DNA from 2 places in the Brevibacillus sp. B_LB10_24 genome. Region 2 is predicted to be linked to the other one. Evidence: predicted binding sites of a transcription regulator. Region 2 holds the regulator's gene; the other holds the start of a gene.
The links. The regulator LexA, encoded in region 2, represses DNA repair genes until DNA is damaged. The targets are predictions, from matches to a motif close to CGAACATATGTTCG.

Region 1: a site for LexA is predicted at 8,157-8,170, ahead of ACI7RC_RS01075 (DNA polymerase IV). Genes of this name have one in related genera too.

What each region holds. Positions count from the first base shown of each region.
Region 1 is NZ_JBJQOQ010000001.1:213,354-223,675, reverse strand. It holds gene ACI7RC_RS01135 (phytoene desaturase family protein) at 1-866, opposite strand, end outside; gene ACI7RC_RS01130 (iron-containing redox enzyme family protein) at 1,161-1,898, shown strand; gene ACI7RC_RS01125 (DUF2642 domain-containing protein) at 2,040-2,315, shown strand; gene ACI7RC_RS01120 (hypothetical protein) at 2,338-2,514, opposite strand; gene ACI7RC_RS01115 (spore coat associated protein CotJA) at 2,798-2,989, opposite strand; gene ACI7RC_RS01110 (manganese catalase family protein) at 3,008-3,580, opposite strand; gene ACI7RC_RS01105 (spore coat protein CotJB) at 3,593-3,844, opposite strand; gene ACI7RC_RS01100 (hypothetical protein) at 4,022-4,297, opposite strand; gene ACI7RC_RS01095 (alpha/beta-type small acid-soluble spore protein) at 4,509-4,742, opposite strand; T-box leader at 4,844-5,060, shown strand; gene trpS (tryptophan--tRNA ligase) at 5,120-6,106, shown strand; gene ACI7RC_RS01085 (YolD-like family protein) at 6,151-6,492, opposite strand; gene ACI7RC_RS01080 (YhjD family protein) at 6,489-6,878, opposite strand; gene ACI7RC_RS01075 (DNA polymerase IV) at 6,875-8,110, opposite strand; gene hemQ (hydrogen peroxide-dependent heme synthase) at 8,361-9,113, shown strand; gene ACI7RC_RS01065 (hypothetical protein) at 9,567-9,785, shown strand; gene thiD (bifunctional hydroxymethylpyrimidine kinase/phosphomethylpyrimidine kinase) at 9,881-10,322, opposite strand, start outside.
Region 2 is NZ_JBJQOQ010000001.1:467,456-477,777, forward strand. It holds gene ACI7RC_RS02355 (ArsI/CadI family heavy metal resistance metalloenzyme) at 14-454, shown strand; gene arsB (ACR3 family arsenite efflux transporter) at 473-1,516, shown strand; partial or broken gene arsC (arsenate reductase (thioredoxin)) at 1,538-1,936, shown strand; gene ACI7RC_RS02370 (DUF456 domain-containing protein) at 2,128-2,613, shown strand; gene lexA (transcriptional repressor LexA) at 2,729-3,352, opposite strand; gene yneA (cell division suppressor protein YneA) at 3,506-3,814, shown strand; gene ACI7RC_RS02385 (DUF896 domain-containing protein) at 3,872-4,060, shown strand; gene ACI7RC_RS02390 (HelD family protein) at 4,196-6,415, shown strand; gene ACI7RC_RS02395 (hypothetical protein) at 6,434-6,712, opposite strand; gene ahlS (AhlS family quorum-quenching N-acyl homoserine lactonase) at 6,999-7,832, shown strand; gene ACI7RC_RS02405 (zinc-binding dehydrogenase) at 7,858-8,943, shown strand; gene ACI7RC_RS02410 (aldehyde dehydrogenase family protein) at 8,988-10,322, shown strand, end outside.

The sequences.
Region 1 (10,322 bases), 250 kb from region 2:
AGGCCGACATCGTAGACCAGCACGTAGGTCGGTTCGTACTGCGCATACTGCTGGACGGCATGCTCCACCTTGGTTCCCTGGAAGACCTTGACCAACTCTTTCGGCGGAATGCAGAAGATGAATTCGGAGCCGGAAATGGAGCCTTCCGGCGTCTCGATCGACGTGACGCGTTCGTCGATAACCGTAACGCCCTCCACTTTCGTCTTCCGCATGATCGTGCCGTTGTTCTGCTCGATGACGCGGGAAAACTCGTCAATCAGCGCCTGCCAGCCGCCGCCGATGTAGGAAACCGGCTTGCTTGTCGTAAACAAGCGGCGATAGTAGGAAAAAAATACATCAGAGGGGATTTTTTCCGGTTCACTCGTAAAGAAGTTGGAGCAAGCCAGCGTGAGCATCATGTCTTTTACCTCTTCGCTCACGTGTTTTTTCTCCAGCCATTTTCCGATCGAAAGATGGGGATGTCCGGCCTCCACTTTCAGCATCGTCTTCAAAATCTCGAACGTAAACTTGACCTTTTCAACGCCTTTGAGCACTTTCGTCCGGAACAGCCCCTGGATGTTTGCCGGCATGTCGGTCAATTCCTGGCCCAGATCGTACTTGGCCTTCGTCGGGCTGAAATCCTGCCAGTCGATCTTCAGCCCCAGCTCTCTTTCCAGCCGCGTCAGGACAGACGAGTCCCGTCCGTAGATGGCATGAGCGCCAAAGTTAAAATGAAAACCCTTTATTGTCAAAGTAACAGCACGGCCGCCTAATGCCCCTCGTTCCACGACTGCCACCTTTTTTCCGCTGTGAGCCAAATAAGCTGCTGCAGACAGGCCGGCCAGACCGCCTCCTACAACCACAACATCGTACTGATGTTCTGCCACGGTAAATCCTCCCTTTTTACCCCATACAGGTAAACGTTTTCCTCTTTATAAAATATATAAGTTTAAAAAAACCTGACAACTAACTCCCCTGCTAGTATATTCATTCTGCAAAGCCGAGTCAATAAAAATGAACTGAGTACATTTTTTGAAAAATTAGCCCTATTTCGTCTTGGGAGAAATGTGATGGATAAACCACCGAACAAACCCTTATACATAGAAAAGCGGGTTGACTTCACCGCGAGGTCTTCTAGAATAACTATGAGAACCAATAGCCATTTATGGAGGGGAATTGACGTGTCTGACAACCAGCAGGGCACCTATGCCTTCACGCGATACGAACAGGTAGAGGATGCCATCCATACCGTTGTAGAAGAGGAGTTTTACCAAGCTGATTTCTTTACAAGCCTGCATGCCGGAGTGTACAACATGCAGCAGCTTCGCCATTTTGCCATCCAGTATCATTACTACAGCCGTCATTTTCCGCGTGTATTGGGAGCGGCGATCTCGGCTATGGCCCCGATCGATACCTGGTGGGTGCCGTTGGCGGACAATCTGTGGGACGAAGCCGGCCGCGGACTGCCCAACAAATCTCATGAAAAATTGTACAAGACCTTTTTGCTGTCGGTAGACCCGGAAGTTCCCCTGGACGAAAACGGGATTCCTCCGGAGGCGATGTCGCCCGCTGTGGAAAAAGCGATTGAGACGTTTATCCGCTTCTTTTACCACGCTACACCCCTTGAGGCGATGGCTGCAGTAGGCTTGGGTTCCGAACTGTTCGCCGGCGGCGTCATGGGTTCGATCGGCCGCGGGCTGCAGCATCCTGCCTACAACCGCATCCGCCCGCTCAACGTCCTGTTTTGGGAAGCTCACGCCGACGAGCATGAGCCCCGCCACTACCAGCTCTGCAAGGACATCCTCGTCCGCTTTACAGACCCTGCCGACTTGCAAGTGATGTACCAAACAGGCAGTCAAATCGCCCGCTCGGAAGCGCTGATGTACAAAGAACTTCACGTAGAGATGAGCAGGCTGTAGCCTTGTACATAAAACAACCGCCCTGCGATTGCAGCAGGGCGGTTTTGTCATTTCAGAGGATAAAATAGGTGCTTGCCAAATCCCTTTTTCCCGGACGAAACATACATTGAAACTGTAACCCAAACCGAGGGAGGTTTTTTTATGGTGAACAGGCACCGGCATGACAATCCCTTTCATTTCCGGATTGTTTCACAAGCCGAACAAGTCCGAGATTACGCCCAAAATTGGCAAACCCAAGAAAATGCGCGGCCGTTTGTCATGCGACTGCAGCAGCATGAAGGCAAAGTGATCACGGTTGTCACCTCGAAGGACAACTTGACAGGGGCCTTGGACGGGGTCCTTTCCGATCACATTAGATTAGATATCAATGGCACGTTTTACCACATCCCGAACACGAGCATTTTATATTTTTATTAGGAGAAGCGAAACGGGCAAAAGGTCAACGTTTTGTCCTTATCACCAGCCAGGTCAGAAGATTGAGTGCGGCTAACATGGAAATACGGGCAACCATATCGGCTTTTCCCAAAAAAGCATATGTAACGATCAGATACAAACTGGTAATAAAAAAGCAGATGTTCAGTAGATAAAACATGCGCCAAAGCTTTATCCAATCCATTCGTCCCTCTCCTTGACCATGTAATCTGACTGTTCGCCCAATGCAAAACCCACCGCCTGGCGTTATATCTTTACGGTGGGTTTACTCCAGAACTTCAAGACAATCGGGTGTATGACCCCGGCGTTTTTGACTGTCACAATGTTAAATGTATCGAAGGTTCAAGCCAAATATACCACTTCATTTTATGGTCGACAAGGAATTTGAGCAAAATAATCGGAATATTCGATTTGAATTGGTTGTTATGCTGTTGCTTTCAGCTGCCGTTCTATTGCCATACCCTTACCTAACATCTGTCGTATGGATCGTACAGCCAACGGAACAATGTCCCCGCACGCAGCGCCTCTGGCAGCGGGAACTGATCAATGTACGGATCGGGCGGATACGGTTTGACCGGAGGCAGGTGTATCGGCGGATAGCCTCCCGCCCGAAACGGCTCAACCTGTGGGTAGATATCGTCGTTGCCGAAGTAATTCATCGCTTGATCCCTCCTTTCCTAGAAGTACTTGCGGGTATTGTACTGCTCCTCTACGATGAACAGCGCCTCGCGAAAACGCTGGGAGTGAACAATCTCCCGCTCGCGGAGAAACTTCAATACCTCGATGACATCCGGATCATCCGTCAAGTTGATCAGCCACTGGTAAGTGGCACGGGCTCTTTCCTCGGCGGCAATGTCGTCGGCCAGGTCGGCGATGGGATCTCCCTTCGCCTGGATGTACGCCGCCGTCCAGGGCACGCCGCTTGCATCGGTGTAAAACAGGGCCCTGTCGTGGTCCGCATAATGGCTTCCCAACCCCGCATCACGCATCTGTTGGGGTGTTGCTCCTTTGACCAATTTGTGTACTAGAGTGGCAATTACTTCCAAATGGCCCAATTCTTCCGTTCCTATATCTGTTAACAGCGCTTTCGCCCGTTCGTTTGGCATCGTGTAGCGCTGGTTCAAGTAGCGAAGGGCGGCTGACAATTCACCGTCAGGCCCGCCGTATTGCGTAATTAAAAACTTTGCCATCTGCAAGTCGCACTTGCCGACCCGTACGGGGATTTCCAGCTTCTTTTCATAAATCCACATCGGTGTCTCTCCTTAATACTCAATTTCCCACGGCCAAGGGGTGCTGGTCCACACCCAGCGGTTGGGAGAGTTAGAAAATCCGAACTGCATCAACGGGCCGCACACCGCTTCGTACTCGTGCTTCAGATGGTGCAGCTCATCGGATAAACAATTGTACTGTTGCACGGCACGTTGATCATCCGGATTCATATCCAGGTAAAACTGCAGCTCGATGAGAGCAAATTGTACCTCCTGCAATCTGAGCAGTACATTGTTCTGTCCCATATGTCTCCTCCCTTTTTTCATGCTTACGCTTATACCCTATGCAGATAGGCATTTGTCCGTCCTTGCTGCAGCCGCCCATTTTTTCTTGGGACAGGCAGAATTTGGAACAAAAATGCCGCCTCTAGGCAGAAAAAAAGCCCTCTCCCCTGCCAGGGAAAGGACTGTAGCATGCTAATGTCAACTTGGTTTTAGGCTGCACTTTGCGAGGACATGATGGCCGACAGACAACCCTCTCGCTTCCAACTCTTCTGCGTTCAACAGGTTGAACGAATCAGTCTTGCAGGGCATCGGCATCAATCCGCCAAACGGGCTCATGACTCGACCATTGGTATCGGATTCAATCACGACGTACAATCCCTTGCGCTCCAACTGTTCGATAAACTCCACCCATCGCTTTGCTGTCATTAACCCGGCGTGTTTTGTCAAAATCACGCCCATCTCCTGAGCTAGCATACATATCCCCTTTGTTACTCAAAATATTTTCGTACGGATAATAACATACATTACAGCGAAATTTCATCCCTTGCAAAACGCAAAAATGAACAATTCCGTGAAAAACGTTTGATTTACCTTACTTTCTGCGCGCAGAGATGCTCAATCGCGTTCGCACGCAGCTTTATTCGCTCGAAAGCGCCACCTGATTAGGATGGCGCCGGAGGCTTTGCTACGACTCAAGTTTTTGGCTTTCGTCTTTGGCCATGTGCTCTTGGGCGTAGGCGATCATCTTCTTGACCATATGCCCTCCAATTGTACCCACTTCCCGCGTGGTCATGTCACCCCAACCACGCTCCTCAATGTCATCGTCCAGGCCCAGTTCTTTCGCTGTTTCCATCTTCAGACGATCCATTGCCTCTTCGGCTTGCGGTACAACCAGTCGGTTATGACTCAAGTACGCCACCTCCGGAACTTAGTATTTGTCTGTGTCCGCGCTTTATGAAACCTGCTTTTGACATTCCCTTTCGGGCGTGGTACATTAAGGAACAAATAATTGTATACTGCTTACGTGTAATGATAAAGAGTAGTACATATTGTCTGCTTTCAGAGAGCCTGTGGGTGGTGAAAACAGGCAGTGAGGCAATATGGAATGGACTTTTGAACACCCAAACCGAACCCTCGCGCAGTAGGCTTTGGCGTTTTTCCCTGGCGATATCAGGGCATGAGTGATTTCATTTTTGTGAAATAACAAGGGTGGTACCGCGGTCCATTCGTCCCTTTGACAGGTGACGGATGGGCCTTTTCTAATTTTTTCCAGAAATTTTGCAAGGAGGATGTATCATGGCAACGATTTTTTCCGGCGTTCAACCCAGCGGCATGATTACGCTTGGCAATTACCTGGGGGCCATCAAACACTTCGTGGAGTATCAGGATGAGCATCAGTGCTACTACTGCATCGTCAATCAGCACGCCATCACAGTGCCGCAGGACCCCGTCAAGCTGCGGGAGAACAGCCGCAATCTGGCTGCGCTTTACCTGGCGGTCGGCCTCGATCCCGAGAAGGTGGTCCTGTTCATCCAGTCGGAGGTGCCGGAGCACGCCCAGCTTGCCTGGATCATGCAGACTTTGGCCTACGTCGGCGAGTTGGAGAGAATGACCCAGTTCAAGGACAAATCGCAGGGGCGGGGCGAATCCATTCCCGCGGGGCTGCTCACGTACCCGCCGTTGATGGCCGCCGACATCCTGCTGTACAAAACAGACTACGTCCCGGTAGGCGAAGACCAGAAGCAGCATATCGAGATTACCCGCGACCTGGCACAGCGTTTCAACAACCGCTACCACGAAGTCTTCGTGCTGCCGGAAATCCGCACGCCGAAAGTGGGCGCGAGAATCATGTCCCTGCAGGAGCCGACCAAGAAAATGAGCAAGTCGGATCCCAATCAAAACGGGTTTATCAGCCTCTTGGACGATCCCAAGGAGATTGTGAAAAAGGTGAAGCGGGCCCAGACGGATTCCGACAACCGGATCGCTTTCGACAAGGAAAACAAACCCGGCATCTCCAACCTGATGTCGATCTACTCCCTGTGCTCCGGGCAAAGCGTCGAGGAGATCCAAGCGGCCTACGAAGGCAAGGGGTACGGCCAGTTCAAGTCCGACCTGGCGGAGCTCGTCGTCAGTCTGATCGAACCGATCCAGGCCCGTTACCGCGAACTGGTAGGCAGCGACTATCTGGACCAGGTGCTGGACGCCGGGGCCTTAAAAGCACGCGAAACCGCCTCGCGAACGCTGCGGGAAGTGGAGGCAGCGATGGGGCTGTCGCGGAGATAAATACAGCAAAAGGTGTCGGTATCCGACACCTTTTCCTTATGTCCCTAGCTTCGCTCGACCGCATACAGCGCTTCAAACGGCAGCCAGTCCACCCGGTCCAGCGAGTGAAACTTGAGACGGCCAGCAGCCTGGTCGAGGTGGGCGATGATCCCTGCGTGCCGCTGCATCATCCGCCCGTCGAAAAACGTCACGGTGACGCTGCACTTGTCCCGAAACGCCTGCCATACCTGCTCGCTCAGCTCTGCCCGCTGTTCGTCATCCAGCGTCGGCGGGATGTACCGCGCTTCTTCTGCCTTGATCCGCAAATACAGTTCGCGGTGCTCCGGCAGCACGAATCGGCTGGCGGCAAACAAATTCTCCTTTTTGGAAGTGGGCTTATCTCTCATGTGTCATTCCTCCCGTGTTCTTTCAGCCAAAGCCCGACCCGCTCCCGGCACTCGGCCTGAAGCAGCTCAATGGAATAGACGACTTCCCGCAGATAGCCGCGCAGACGCACCTGCACGCAGTAGCAGCTTCCCTGTTTTCGGCTGGTCAGCAAGATGCAGCCGATTTGGCGGAGCTGCCGTTTCATCCGGTAATGCCGCCTTTCCGCCCACCGGGACAGCTCCTCGACGATTTCCCGGTAGGACAGCTTGAGCGGCGCCGTCTGCATCGCATCCAGGTCGATCACTGCCGCTTTAAACACCAGCCCAAACAAAACACATTCCCGCAGCAGTTCCTGCCAGCCGCCTTCGTCTGTGCCATCCCGAACAGGGCCGCCGCCCCCCGTCATTTATAATGGCCCCCGATTTTGGCCGCCCGCTCCCGCGCCTGCCCGGCCGGAAGCAGCGAGACAGCCCGCAAAATCGCGTCATTGCCGTACTTGGCGCGAATGCTGTCCATCGTGCGTCCGAGGGAGCGCTGCCGGGTTTTATCTTCAAACAAGCTGAGCTGGCAATTGTCATCCGGGGTGAGCTGCCCGAGATGGACGCCTACGCTTCGCACCGGCGTATGCTGCCAATGCCGTTCGAACAGGCGGCAGACCGCGCGGTAGAGCGTCATCGCGTCATTGGTCGGCTCGGGCAGCTTCATCTGCCGCCAAAAACCGGTCGACCGCTCAAAATCCGCGCCCCGGCAGCCGACAGATGCCACCATCCCCATCAGCTGCTTGCTGCGCGAGCGGCGGCAGACCTCTTCACACAGCTCCAGCAGCACGACCTTGATGTCGGCAGAGGTATGGTAGTCCCGGGGCAGCGTCATGTGATGGCCGATCCCCTTTTGCAGATCGTGTGTCCGCGGCGATACCGGCGAGTCGTCCAGGCCGCGAGCCGTCCGCCACAGCACTTCGCCGTTGACGCCCCAGCGGCGGCTGACCAGCTCCGGCGAAGCGGCAGCCAGCTGGCCGATGCGATAGATGCCAATGCGGTGAAAATGCCGCTTCATCCGCGAGCCGACCCCGAACAGCTTCTCGATCGGCAGCGGCCACAGCGTCTCAGGCAGTTCTTCTTGCTTCAGCCAGAAAATCCCCTGCTCCTGTTTTTTGGCAAAGTTGTCGCAGGCCATTTTGGCCAGTACTTTATTTTCCCCGATCCCGACGCGGCAGACGATGCCCGTCTCCAGCCACACCCTCCGGCGAATCTGCTCCGCCAGCGTCCACGGGTCGCCGAACAGCGACAGGCTGCCGGTCACATCGAGGAACTGTTCGTCGATCGAATACGGCTCCACCAGATCGGTAAACGCTTCGAAGATGCGCGTTATCTGTACCGACATCCGCAGGTAGGTCTCCATCCGCGGGCGAACGACGACGAGGTCCCGGCACTTCTGCTGCGCCTTCCAGAGCACCTCTGCCGTCGTCACGCCGTACGCTTTGGCCAGCGGGCAGGCGGCCAGCACCACTCCGCTCCGCCGCTCCGGATCTCCGGCGACGACGATTGGCTTATCGCGCAGCGCAGGATTGGCTGCCTTTTCTACACTGGCATAAAAACTTTGCATGTCTGCGAGAAAAATGATTCGCTTGCCGTCCATGCTGATTCCTCCTGAATGGGAACGTGTGTTCTTAGTTCCATTATACCAAACGTATGTTCTTTTTATACTGCCAATTTCACCCTTTGGCCCGTCAACATTTTGACAAAAACGGACAAGGAGAAGGCGATGTTTTGAGATACAATGATGGAGGGGCATGTCAAAAACTGTGAACGGCTCTGCTATTGTGCTATACTAGTCGACATGGCCTACATAAAAAGCTTCTAACCTGGAAAAAAGGAGTTGGGATCACATGAGCCAAAACGAAGCGGCACTTACACTGGAAGGTTGGTACGCGCTGCACGATTTTCGTAAAATAGATTGGGCGGCATGGAAGTCGATCACGGAAGAGGAGCGCAAAGCAGCGGTGGACGAACTCCTCTCTCTTTCCCACACCTGGGCAGCCAACGAACAGGCCGGCGAGGGCAGCACGGTGATGTACTCCATTCTCGGCCACAAGGCGGACCTGCTCTTTATGTTCCTGCGCCCTACCCTGCAGGAGCTGAACGAGATCGAGACGGCGTTTAACAAGACGCGCTTCGCCGACTATACCACCCCGGACTACTCCTACGTGTCCGTCGTGGAGCTGAGCAACTACGTCAACAATCCTGGCGAAGACCCGAAAGCCAATCCGCAGATTCGCGCCCGCCTCTATCCGGAGCTGCCAAAGTCGGAGCACATCTGCTTCTATCCGATGAACAAGAAGCGCGAAGGCAACGACAACTGGTACATGCTGTCCATGGAGCAGCGCCGCGAGATGATGTACTCCCACGGTCTGATCGGCCGCAAGTACGCGGGCAAGCTGAGGCAGATCATCACCGGATCGGTTGGATTCGACGATTGGGAATGGGGCGTCACCCTGTTCGGCAACGATCCGCTCGACTTTAAATACATCATTTACGAAATGCGCTTTGATGAAGTCAGCGCTCGCTTTGGCGAGTTTGGCACCTTCCTGGTCGGCAACCGGCTGACGGAGGAGAAGCTGCAGAAGCTGCTGGCGATTTAAAGATGAGACGGGAAAAAAGAGCATCTTACGTGGATGCTCTTTTTGTATGCAAAACAATTTCGGTGCGTCCCTTTTAGTTTGCGAACATAGTGGAGGGAGAAAGAGAAAAATGGGTTCGCTCCATTTTTCTCTTTCTCTTCGTTGCTTTTCTCCTTACAAGTGTTCAGTGAAAATAAAGTTTTAGTCTTAGACTGACGATGCATCATTGCGCGAATGAGTCCGGCTAAGCATTCCGAACGTCAAGAAACTCGCCAGCCAGGCGCCGGAGCATGTATTCATTCTGCTGGGCAGCAATGACATCCGGTTGTCGGACAAGCAGAAATTCGTCGAGAGTTATCGCCAACTGATCGGCAATCAATATCGGGTGCAGACGAGATCAATAGCGATTGAAAATGTGTTCAACAATCGTCGCGGTTTTGTTATAATTCGTAAAAAAAAACGGGAGATTTTGTGATGAGATACTACGTAAATGCAGTCATAGCCATCCTGTTTATCATCTATTCATTCTGGAAACTGCATCGTTTCTTCGCCCCGCGAGTTGGTCCCATCGGAAACGGTCCCAGTGAAGAACTTGTCTGGACGGTCTGGGGGCTGTTTGCGCTCTCGATGATTTTGGGATTCGGCACCCTGTTCCACTCCATTTTCCGGATTGTAAAAGAGAAAAAACGATAGTGACACGGACCCGGATGACTCGTTCGGCTCAGCTGGAAAAGAAAAAAGGAGCGGCCGCCGGGGCACACTCCCTTTTCCATGTAAGTGAAGGTATCTTATTTCGCTTGTCCGTACTTGCGGTAAGCGGCATGGTTGGTCGGGCCAAAGCCGATGCCGAGCGAGAATGAGTGGCGAATCGCCTCGGTGATGAACGCTTTGGCCGTTTTGACCGCATCGGGCACGGAGTTGCCTTTGGCCAGCTCAGCCGTAATCGCCGCAGAGTACGTGCAGCCGGCGCCGTGGGTGTTGGGCGTATCGATCCGCTCCGTCTCCAACAGTTCGAAGTCTTTGCCGTCGTAAAGCACATCTACCGCCACGTCGCTGTTGTCCAGCTTGCCGCCTTTTACCAGGACATACTTGGGACCAAACGAATAAATCTGGCGGGCCGCTTCCTTCATGTCGTCCAACGTAGCGATCCGCTCTTTGTTGGTAAGCGTAGCCGCTTCCTGCAGGTTGGGCGTCACTACCGTGGCGGTCGGAATCAACAGCTCCCGCATG
Region 2 (10,322 bases):
GGAGGAGTAAGAAATGAAGTATGTTCACGTTGGGATTCATGTAACGAATCTGGAGAAATCGATTGAATTCTACCAGAAAGTATTTGGAGTGGAACCTGTAAAGGTAAAGACAGATTATGCGAAGTTCTTATTGGAAAACCCGGGACTTAACTTTACATTAAATGTTCGGGACGCCGTTAGCGGAAATCAAGTTAATCACTTCGGATTCCAAGTTGAAAGTGCAGAAGAAATCGTTGCTCATAAGGAAAGGCTAGAAAAGGAAGGCTTTTTCACGCGTGACGAGATGGATACTACATGCTGTTATGCTTTACAGGATAAATTTTGGGTCACAGATCCGGACGGCAATGAATGGGAGTTTTTTTACACAAAGGCTGATCGTGACGTTCATAAAATTGAATCCACAGCTTGCTGTACAGATGCAAATACAGAAAGTAACAAAGCTTCTTGCTGTTAAACCAAAAAGGAGTATTTGATGAAACAATTATCATTTCTAGATCGTTTCTTGACCCTCTGGATCTTCCTTGCTATGGCTATAGGAATTATTATCGGAACTTTTGTTCCTGCTTTCACAAGCGGGTTGAACAGCTTACAAATTGGCACAACTTCCATCCCCCTTGCCACAGGCTTAATTCTGATGATGTACCCTCCTTTGGCAAAAGTTCGTTACGAGGAGATGGGGCGTGTATTTGACGACCGAAAGGTTCTTTTCCTGTCCCTTATACAAAACTGGGTGATTGGCCCTATCTTGATGTTTTTGCTGGCCATCATTTTCTTGCCAGATAAGCCGGAATATATGATAGGGTTGATCATGATTGGCTTGGCGCGTTGTATTGCCATGGTGATTGTTTGGAATGACCTGGCAAAAGGGGATACAGAATATGCAGCGGGCCTTGTCGCATTCAATGCTGTGTTTCAGATGCTTTTCTTTTCTGTATATGCTTATGTGTTTGTCACCATCATTCCAGAATGGCTTGGCATCCAAGGAGCAATTGTTTCGATTACAATGTCAGAAGTGGCCAAATCGGTGTTCATATACCTGGGTATTCCTTTTCTTGCAGGGATGCTGACTCGTTTATCTTTGGTAAAAGCAAAAGGCAGGCATTGGTATGAAAACGTGTTTATTCCCAAAATAAGTCCAATCACATTGATTGCTTTACTCTTTACCATCATTGTCATGTTCTCCATGAAAGGGGAAAGCATCGTCAGCGTACCTATAGACGTCGTTCGCATTGCGATTCCTCTGCTGATTTACTTCATCGTGATGTTCTTTATTTCTTTCTACATGGGGAAGAAAATTGGCGCTAACTATCCGGTTACTACGACTTTAGCGTTTACAGCAGGCAGTAATAACTTTGAGTTGGCAGTCGCTGTAGCAGTCGGTGTGTTTGGGATTCACTCGGGTGCCGCTTTTGCAGCTGTCATCGGTCCTCTTGTTGAAGTGCCAGTAATGATTGCATTGGTACAGGTAGCATTATGGTTCAAACGGAAGTATTTTGCCAACACATACCCGAATTGAGGCAGAAAAGGTGAGTACATCATGGAAAACAAAAAAACGATCTACTTCTTATGCACAGGGAATTCTTGTCGAAGTCAAATGGCAGAAGCATGGGGAAAGAAATACTTAGGTGACACGTGGAATGTACTATCTGCCGGGATTGAAGCTCATGGTGTCAATCCGAATGCCATCAGAGCGATGCAAGAAGCAGGAATAGACATTTCCGATCAAACTTCAGATGTTATTGATCCGGCCATTTTAAACAAAGCGGATCTGGTCGTGACACTTTGCAACCATGCAGATTCCATTTGCCCAACCACACCAACTCATGTAAAACGTGTCCATTGGGGATTTGACGATCCTGCGGGAAAAGAATGGTCGGAATTTCAACGAGTCCGCGATGAAATTGGAACCCGTATTAAGAAATTTGCAGAAACGGGAGTATACATTTCGGCAGAAAAGAGCTGGCTGGCTGTCGCCGGAAGCAGCAAAAATGCAGCCTTGCCAAATGGCAGCAGCAGGCTGCATTTTTGCGTTTTGCCGCCGTTTGCCGCATAAATCGGGGTAATTTGTAACTTTTATGCCAGCCTGTACGTAAAAATGGGGAGAGTATTAGGAAAGGAGGCAGCGGGATGGAGATATTGTTATGGATCATTGTAGTTGCCTTGTTTGTGATCAGTATCGCCGGTGTATTCATGCCAGTTTTGCCGGATACCCTGCTTCTCTGGGGAGGTTTTCTGCTGTACCAGTTTGCCATCGCCGGGCCGGGGGCGGGTTTGCCAGCTTCGTTCTGGTGGGGAATGGCGGTGCTGAGCGTTTTGATTTTTGGCGCTGACATATTGATGAGCATGTACTTCGTGAAAAAGTACGGCGGTTCCAAGTGGTCTTCATTAGGGGCGATTGCTGGTGTCATTCTCGGGATTTTCCTTTTCCCGCCGTTTGGCATCGTCATATTCCCGTTCTTGATCGTCTTTGCCATCGAGATGATTTTCCAGAATCAGCCGGCAGAGAGGGCGTTGATGGCAGGGCTGGGGTCGCTGGTCGCCTTTTTCAGCAGTGCCGTGATGAAGGTGGCTGTCCAGATCATCATGATCATCTGGTTTTTTGTCGCGATCTGACCGGTCGAAAGCAAGCAGGGGCAAAAAGTGCAAGCCATACAAAACAGGGCTGTACCTTGAGGCGGATTTGTCCGCTTTGGTACAGCCCTTGTCTTTTTGACAGAACGTTTTTGCATTAATGAATCATGCGATAGACACCAATCACCTTGCCGAGAATCGACACGCTGTCGAGGATGATCGGGGAGAGTGCCGCATTTTCCGGTTGGAGGCGGAAGTGGGTTCTCTCTTTAAAGAAGCGCTTCACGGTCGCTTCGTCGTCTTCCGTCATGGCGACGACGATGTCGCCGTTGTCGGCTACGCTCTGTTGGCGGACGATGACGTAGTCGCCGTCCAGAATGCCCGCTTCAATCATGCTGTCTCCGGATACGCGCAGCATGAAGACTTTGTCGGACGAAACGATATGTTCTGGCAGGGGGAAGTAGTCTTCCACATCTTCGATTGCCGTAATGGGTTGGCCCGCTGTTACTTTACCGACGACCGGAACCCGCACGACAGGCTGTTCGAACTCTTCCTGGAAGCGGCTGCCTTCCTGCAGCAGCTCGATCGCCCGGGGCTTGGTCGGATCGCGGCGGATCAGCCCCTTCTTTTCCAGTCGTTCCAAGTGGCCGTGAACCGTGGAACTGGAAGCCAGCCCGACGGCTTCACCGATCTCGCGCACAGATGGAGGGTAGCCCTTGTCCTTTACTTCTTTGCGGATAAAGTCGATAATTGCCTGCTGACGTTGGGATAGCTTGGACACAAGTGACACCTCAATTCCCTGATCTTTTTCTACATTATACCATGGGATCTTGCGTTCGACAAACATAAGTTCGATTTTTTTGTTGACATGAACACATGTTCGCATTATGATAAAGACAAATACAGAACAAATGTTTGTGGGGTGTTGTTTACGATGAACACTGTACATAAAAGCAAGGGTCGATTGGGAATTAGGCGCGGACAAGCCTTATTGATGATGTTTACCTTCTGTTTTATCCTTTACATATTAAGCGGTCTTGTCTTTGCTTCTGAGCCGCAGGCGGCCATTCGGATGGAAGTGACCGTACAGCAGGGCGACAGCCTCTGGAAGCTGGCAGCCGAGTACCGCGACCCGGATAAAGCGGACATCCGGGATTACGTCCAATTGCTTAAAGAAGTCAACCATCTGGAGGATCCGACGATCTATCCCGGGCAGACGCTGATCATTCCCCTACAAAAGTAAACGAATGGGCATTCGTGTGTTATAATAGACAGACGATGCTGAGATGGAGGGAAAGATGTGGTTACTGACGCGGAGATCAAAAGGATTAACGAGTTGGCGAAAAAGTCGAAGGAATCAGGACTAAGCGACGAGGAAAAACAGGAACAACAGCGGCTTCGGCAGAAGTACATCGCTGCAGTACGCTCATCATTGAAGGCCAATTTGGACTCCATCCGCTTTGTGGATGAGAACGATATAAAGCATTGACTTACGGCAGACCCCCTCATTCCGGTACATGCACTCGGGATGAGGGGATTTGCCGTCCATAAAGATGTATTTGCCGCTGCCCCGCTCAATTTGATACCATAAAAAGGAAACTTTGCCGTGTAAGGAGGAGGTACCGTGACAGTCCGCCATCCGGCCTTTCAGGACGAACAAATGCACTTGGACGAGACGATCGCTGTCATCGATAAAGAAATAGACGATCTGCGCGAGGGGCTGAGGGAAGCAACGGACGATTACGTCAAGCAGGTCGTGCTTGCCGCTCAGTCTAAAGAGCTCCGCTATTTGGAACAGGCACGGCTAAAGCCGTATTTCGGCCGCATCGATTTCACCCGGGATGAAACGTTTGAACGAGATCAGGTGTATATCGGAAAGCGGGGGATCGTCAAGAGCGATTCCTTTCAATCCGTCGTGGTCGATTGGCGCGCTCCGATCGCCAGCTTGTATTACAGCGGCGAGAGCAAACAGGCTTCCTACCGCACCCCGCAAGGAATCGTCAGGGGGGAAGTAACGCTAAAGCGCAACTTCGCGATTGAAGACGGGAAGATCAAGGGAATTTACGACGGAGCGCTAAAAGAAACGATCAACCGGGAAGCAGGGGCGCCGGACGAGTTCCTCGACGAGGGGTATATCGACGAATTTCTCGCTTCCCATCTCAATCAGACAAATGACAACCGTTTGAAGGACATTGTCGCCACCATACAATCGGAGCAGAACAGCATCATACGCGCGGAAAAAAACCAGCCTGTCGTGGTCCAGGGGGTAGCCGGCAGCGGCAAGACGACGATCGCCCTGCACCGCCTGTCGTATTTGATTTACAACTACCATCACGTCATGTCATCGAAGAAGTTTATGGTATTTGCTCCCAACCGGCTTTTCTTGCATTACATATCCGATGTCCTCCCGGAATTGGGGGTAGAAGACGTCCAGCAGACCACTTTTTTTGACTGGGCGGTAAAACTGCTGAAGAAGGACTTTCCCAAGGGGTGGCGGATCTATGATCCGTCGCGGTCCCAGTTGGTGTTTTTTGAGCCGGGGGTCTCGCCGGAACAGGCGGAAGCGGCCCGGCAGCGGATGGGGTTCAAGGGTTCGCTCGCCTGTCGTCAAACCATGGAAACCTATGTAAAGAAGCTTGTCGAGGAAGAGATCCGGTTTAAATCGCTCCGCTTCGCGTACAAAAAGACGATGCAGGTCTTCGAGATTCCGGGAAGCGAAATCCGCCGTTTGTTCGTGGAAGAGTACAGACAACAGCCGCTTAAAGAGCGGGTCGACACCCTCTACAAGCACCTCAAACAACAGATGAACAAGCAGTTTTTCGCCTATATGCGAGAACATAAGATCGATTTGGACAAAAGGGCGCTCACCAGGTTTGAATCCCAGTTAGAGCAGATCGTTCAAGGTTATTTCGAACAGTGGCCGAGCTTTGCGTTCTTTCCTGCCTACATCAAATTAATGTCCGATCCGGTCAGCCTTCGCCAGTCAGTTCCCGTATCGGTCAGTGAAGAGACGGTGAAGTCCGTCACGCAGACTTCTGCGGAGATTTTTGCCAAGGAGCGGCTGGAAGCGGAGGACTTGGCTCCCCTGCTGTACCTCAAACACCTGTTCGAGGGGCTGGACAAGCTGGGACGGTTTGACCACGCGGTTGTTGACGAAGCACAGGACCTAAGTGCGCTGGAAATTGCACTAATTACGTTGATGACCAAGCAAAGCTCGGTCACGGTCGTCGGCGATATGGCCCAGGGCATCCATTCGTACCGCGGCATGCAAAGCTGGACGGAGCTGACCGACGGGCTGTTTGCCGGACAACCACAGGAATACTACACCCTGGAACAGAGCTACCGCTCCACCGTAGAGATTATGCACTGGGCCAACCACGTCCTGGAGCGCGGCCAGATCAGCGGCATCACCTTCGCCAAGCCCGTTCTGCGCCACGGAGAGAAGCCTGTGTTCTTGCGTCCCCATACGCAGTCCGAGGTGTTCGGCGATGTGGTTCAGCAGGTTGGTCAATACCAAAGCGAGGGGTACTCCTCGATTGCGATCGTCACGAAAACCGTTTCAGAAGGAAAAAAAGCCTTGAAAGCTTTGCAGCCTCATCTTGAGGGAGTACAGCTTTTAAGCTACAAAGATGCAGAATACCCCGGGGGAGTGACGATTCTTCCCGCTTATCTGACCAAAGGGCTGCAATTTGACGTCGTCATTTTGCTCGATGCAGATGAAGCTCACTACGGGCTAAATGAACAGGATGCCAAGCTAATGTACGTCGTGATGACACGCCCGGTGCACCGGTTGCTTCTCTATGCCGTCCAGAGCCCGACGCCGCTGCTGGCCGGCCTGGTGTAACCTCATACTCCTTTTCCTTTATGAACCTAAAGGCTCCCGGGGCATTTTCTTCAACTTGCGAAGCAGTGTGGAGTGGTCGATCTTCAGCGAGGCAGCCGCCTGACGGACACTGGGATGCCGCTGCAGTTCTTCGTAGATCAGTTGTTGCTCCGTCAGCCTGAGCCGTTCTTTCAGCCCGGCGCTCCGCCGGGTTTCTTCATGTCCTGCCGCAGGAACAGGTGTCAGGACGTCGGGAAGGGACACCTTCGGGATGACCAGCTTGATCGGGCGGGGGCAGGACATGGAACCTTTGCTCATAATCACCTCTCCTTTCCTCATAGAGTAGTGGTGTAGGACACACCAGCCGGTACGGCAGCGCATCGCGACTCTTGCGGTACGAGTCTCCTTGTTGGTGCGATTATACACAATATTTCGAATTCTATCGCTGTATCCGGGTTTTTTCGCTTTGGTTTTTTTGGCTCGCAGCTTGCTATTTACGTTGTGAAACACGTCAGGGGGGATCTTCTAAAAAAAGGATCTGCATGTCGAATCAGACAGATGGGTCTGTGTCGGCAAAATATGAATTCAGGGAGGTAGTGCGGCGATGGCAACACCGAAACTGTACGTGCTGGATACCGGCAGGATGAAAATGGATAAAGGGTTTATGGTGGCGATGCACAAACCGGCTTCAGTGCTCGACCCCAACACCCCGGCCGAGTTTGTCGAGTTTCCCGTCTACGCTGTCTTGATCGATCACCCGGAAGGAAAAATTCTCTTTGACACCGGCTGCAATCCGGAGGGGATGGGCGAGCAGGGCCGCTGGCCGCAAGGTGTGCAGCAATTGTTCCCCTACTACGCTTCGGAAGAATGCTATCTGATCAACCGTTTGGAACAGCTGCGGGTACGCCCGGAGGATATCAGGTACGTGGTCGCCTCGCACTTGCACCTCGACCATGCAGGATGTCTGGAAATGTTTACGAATGCGACCATCATCGTTCATGAGACAGAACTGGCCAACACGATGAAAACGTACGCGATCAACAAGGACATGGGCGCCTACGTCTGGGCTGACATCGACGCCTGGGTAAAAAACGGCCTAAACTGGCATCCGATCAAGCCGGGAGAAGACGAGGTGCCGCTGGCAGACGGCGTGAAGATCCTCAACTTTGGCGCCGGCCACGCCTGGGGCCTCTTGGGGCTGCATGTTCAATTGCCTGGAGCGGGCGGCATCATCCTTGCCTCTGATGCGGTCTATTCGGCGCAAAACTACGGTCCGCCGGTGAAAATACCCGGCATCATCTACGACTCAATCGGCTTTGTGAATACCGTGGAGCGGATTAAAGCGTATGCCGCCAGGACCAATTCACAGGTTTGGTTTGGCCACGACGGCGAACAGTTCCAACAGTTTATCAAGTCGACGGAAGGATACTACGAATAAGAACGAGCAGCGGGGAGGGAAAGAAATGAGAGGAAAAGTAGCGATCATGACGGAGCCGGGGAGACTTGAGTTTGCCGAGTACGAATTGCCGGAGGCCGGTCCTGGCAGCGTGCTGGTCAAAGTGGTTCGCACCAATGTCTGCGGTTCGGAGCTTCACATCTGGCAGGGGCACCATCCCACCAAGAAGTCCGGAGTAATGGGCCACGAGATGGTGGGACGAATCGAGAGGCTGGGAGCAGGGGTGGAAACCGACTACGCCGGCAATCCGGTGAAGGTGGGCGACCGCATCGCCGCTGCGTACTTTTTGACCTGCCGAAGATGCCGGCCCTGTCAGCAGGGTCAGTTCCACCTTTGCGAGAACGCGTACAAGTACTGGACCAAGGATGCTGAGGAAGCGCCTCATTTTCACGGTTCGTTTGCCACCCATTACTACATTCACCCTGACCAGTATTTTTACAAGGTGCCGGAAAATGTGCCGGATGCCGCGGCCGCCAGCGCCAACTGCGCGCTCTCCCAGGTGTATTACGGACTAGAGAAGGCGTACGTTCACTACGGGGACGCCGTGGTAGTCCAGGGGGCAGGAGGTCTTGGGCTGAACGCCTGCGCGCTGGCAAAAGAGTTTGGCGCGACCGTCATCGTCATCGATGCTGTACAAAGCCGTTTGGAAAAAGCGCGGGCGTTTGGCGCCGATTATCTGATCAATCTGCAGGAATGCGATACGCTGGAGAAGCGGGTGAACGCCGTCAACGAAATCACGGGAGGCAAAGGCGCAGATGTCGCGATGGAACTGACCGGGGTGCCGGCAGCGTTCCTCGAGGGCATCCACCTGCTTAGAATGGGCGGGAGGTACGTCAGCATCGGCAATATCTCACCGGGACAATTGGCCCCCTTTGACCCTGGACTGATGACTCGCAAGTCGATTCAGATCATTCCGGTCATCCGGTATGACCCCTGGTACTTGAACAAGTCACTGGCGTTCCTCTCCAAAACGATCGGGAAATACCCGTTCGCAGAGATGCTTGACGCCGATTTCCACTTGGAAGAAATCGGCGTTGCCCTGGACAAATCAGCCAGCCGGGAGATTACGAGAGCGTCCATCATCGTCAATTAGAGGGCCAGAGAACATGGCAATGAAGCAGTCGGAGGGAGAGATTGATGACAGTGAAACGCATGCAGATGTACATCGGCGGAGAGTGGACAGAAAGCATTTCGCAGGAGACGTTTTTCTCGATTGACCCGGCATCGACCCAACCGCTTGCCGAGGTTCCGCGAGGGGGAAGCGAGGATATTGACCGGGCCGTCAAGGCGGCGAGGAACGCGTTTGAATCACGGGACTGGCAGGAGATGCTGCCTGCGGAACGGGGGCGGATGCTGTACAGGATGGCACAGCTCATCCGCGAGCAGCAGGCCGAGCTTGCCCGCCTGGAATCGCTCGACACGGGAAAACCGCTGGCCCAGGCCCAAACAGATGTGGAAGTGGCGGCCCGCTACTGCGAGTACTACGCGGGGGTAGCCGACAAAATCCTCGGGGAGACGATTCCCGTTCGTTCCGACGTCCTGGATTATACCGTCCGGGAGCCGCTTGGCGTCACTGCTCATATCGTCCCCTGGAACTACCCGATCCAAATCGCCGCGCGCAGCCTCGCTCCGGCTCTGGCAGCGGGGAATACGATGGTCATCAAACCGGCGGAGGACACCCCGATCACCGCGTTGAAGCTGGCGCAGATCGCGGAAGCGGCTGGCGTACCAGCCGGAGTGGTTAATGTCGTCACCGGCTTTGGGACAGAGGCAGGAGCGCCATTGGCAGTTCATCCGGACATCGACCACATTACGTTTACCGGATCGGTCGCTACCGGGACTGCGGTGATGAAGGCTGCGGCTGAGAACATCAAGCCTGTCACTCTGGAATTAGGCGGGAAGTCTCCCAACATTGTCTTTGCGGATGCCAATGTGGATGAAGCGGCTCAGTGGGTGGTCCGGTCGATCGTACAGAATGCGGGGCAGACGTGCTCGGCAGGTTCGCGGTTGCTGGTCGAACGGCCGATCCGCGAAGAATTCGTCGCGCTGGTGACGGAAAAAATGAAACAGCTGCGCATCGGTCCGGGACTGGATAACCCCGATGTGGGACCGATTATTTCGCAAAAACAGTTGGAGCGGATCGAATCGTACATGCGTCTCGCCCAGACGGAAGGGGCGGAGATTCGCATCGGCGGCCGGCGCTGCCCGTCAGCGGGTGCGGGCTTCTTCTTTGAACCAACTGTCGTGGAGCATGTATCGGCAGCGAGTCCGCTGGCCCAAGAGGAGATATTCGGACCAGTGCTGGTCGTCCTGCCGTTTGACACCATTGAGGAGGCACTGGCGATCGCCAACGGCACAGAGTACGGACTGGTGGCGGGAATCTGGACCAATCACATTCACAAGGCGCACTGGCTGGCATCGCGGCTCCGAGCGGGGCAGGTATTCGTCAACAACTACGGTGCCGGCGGCGGC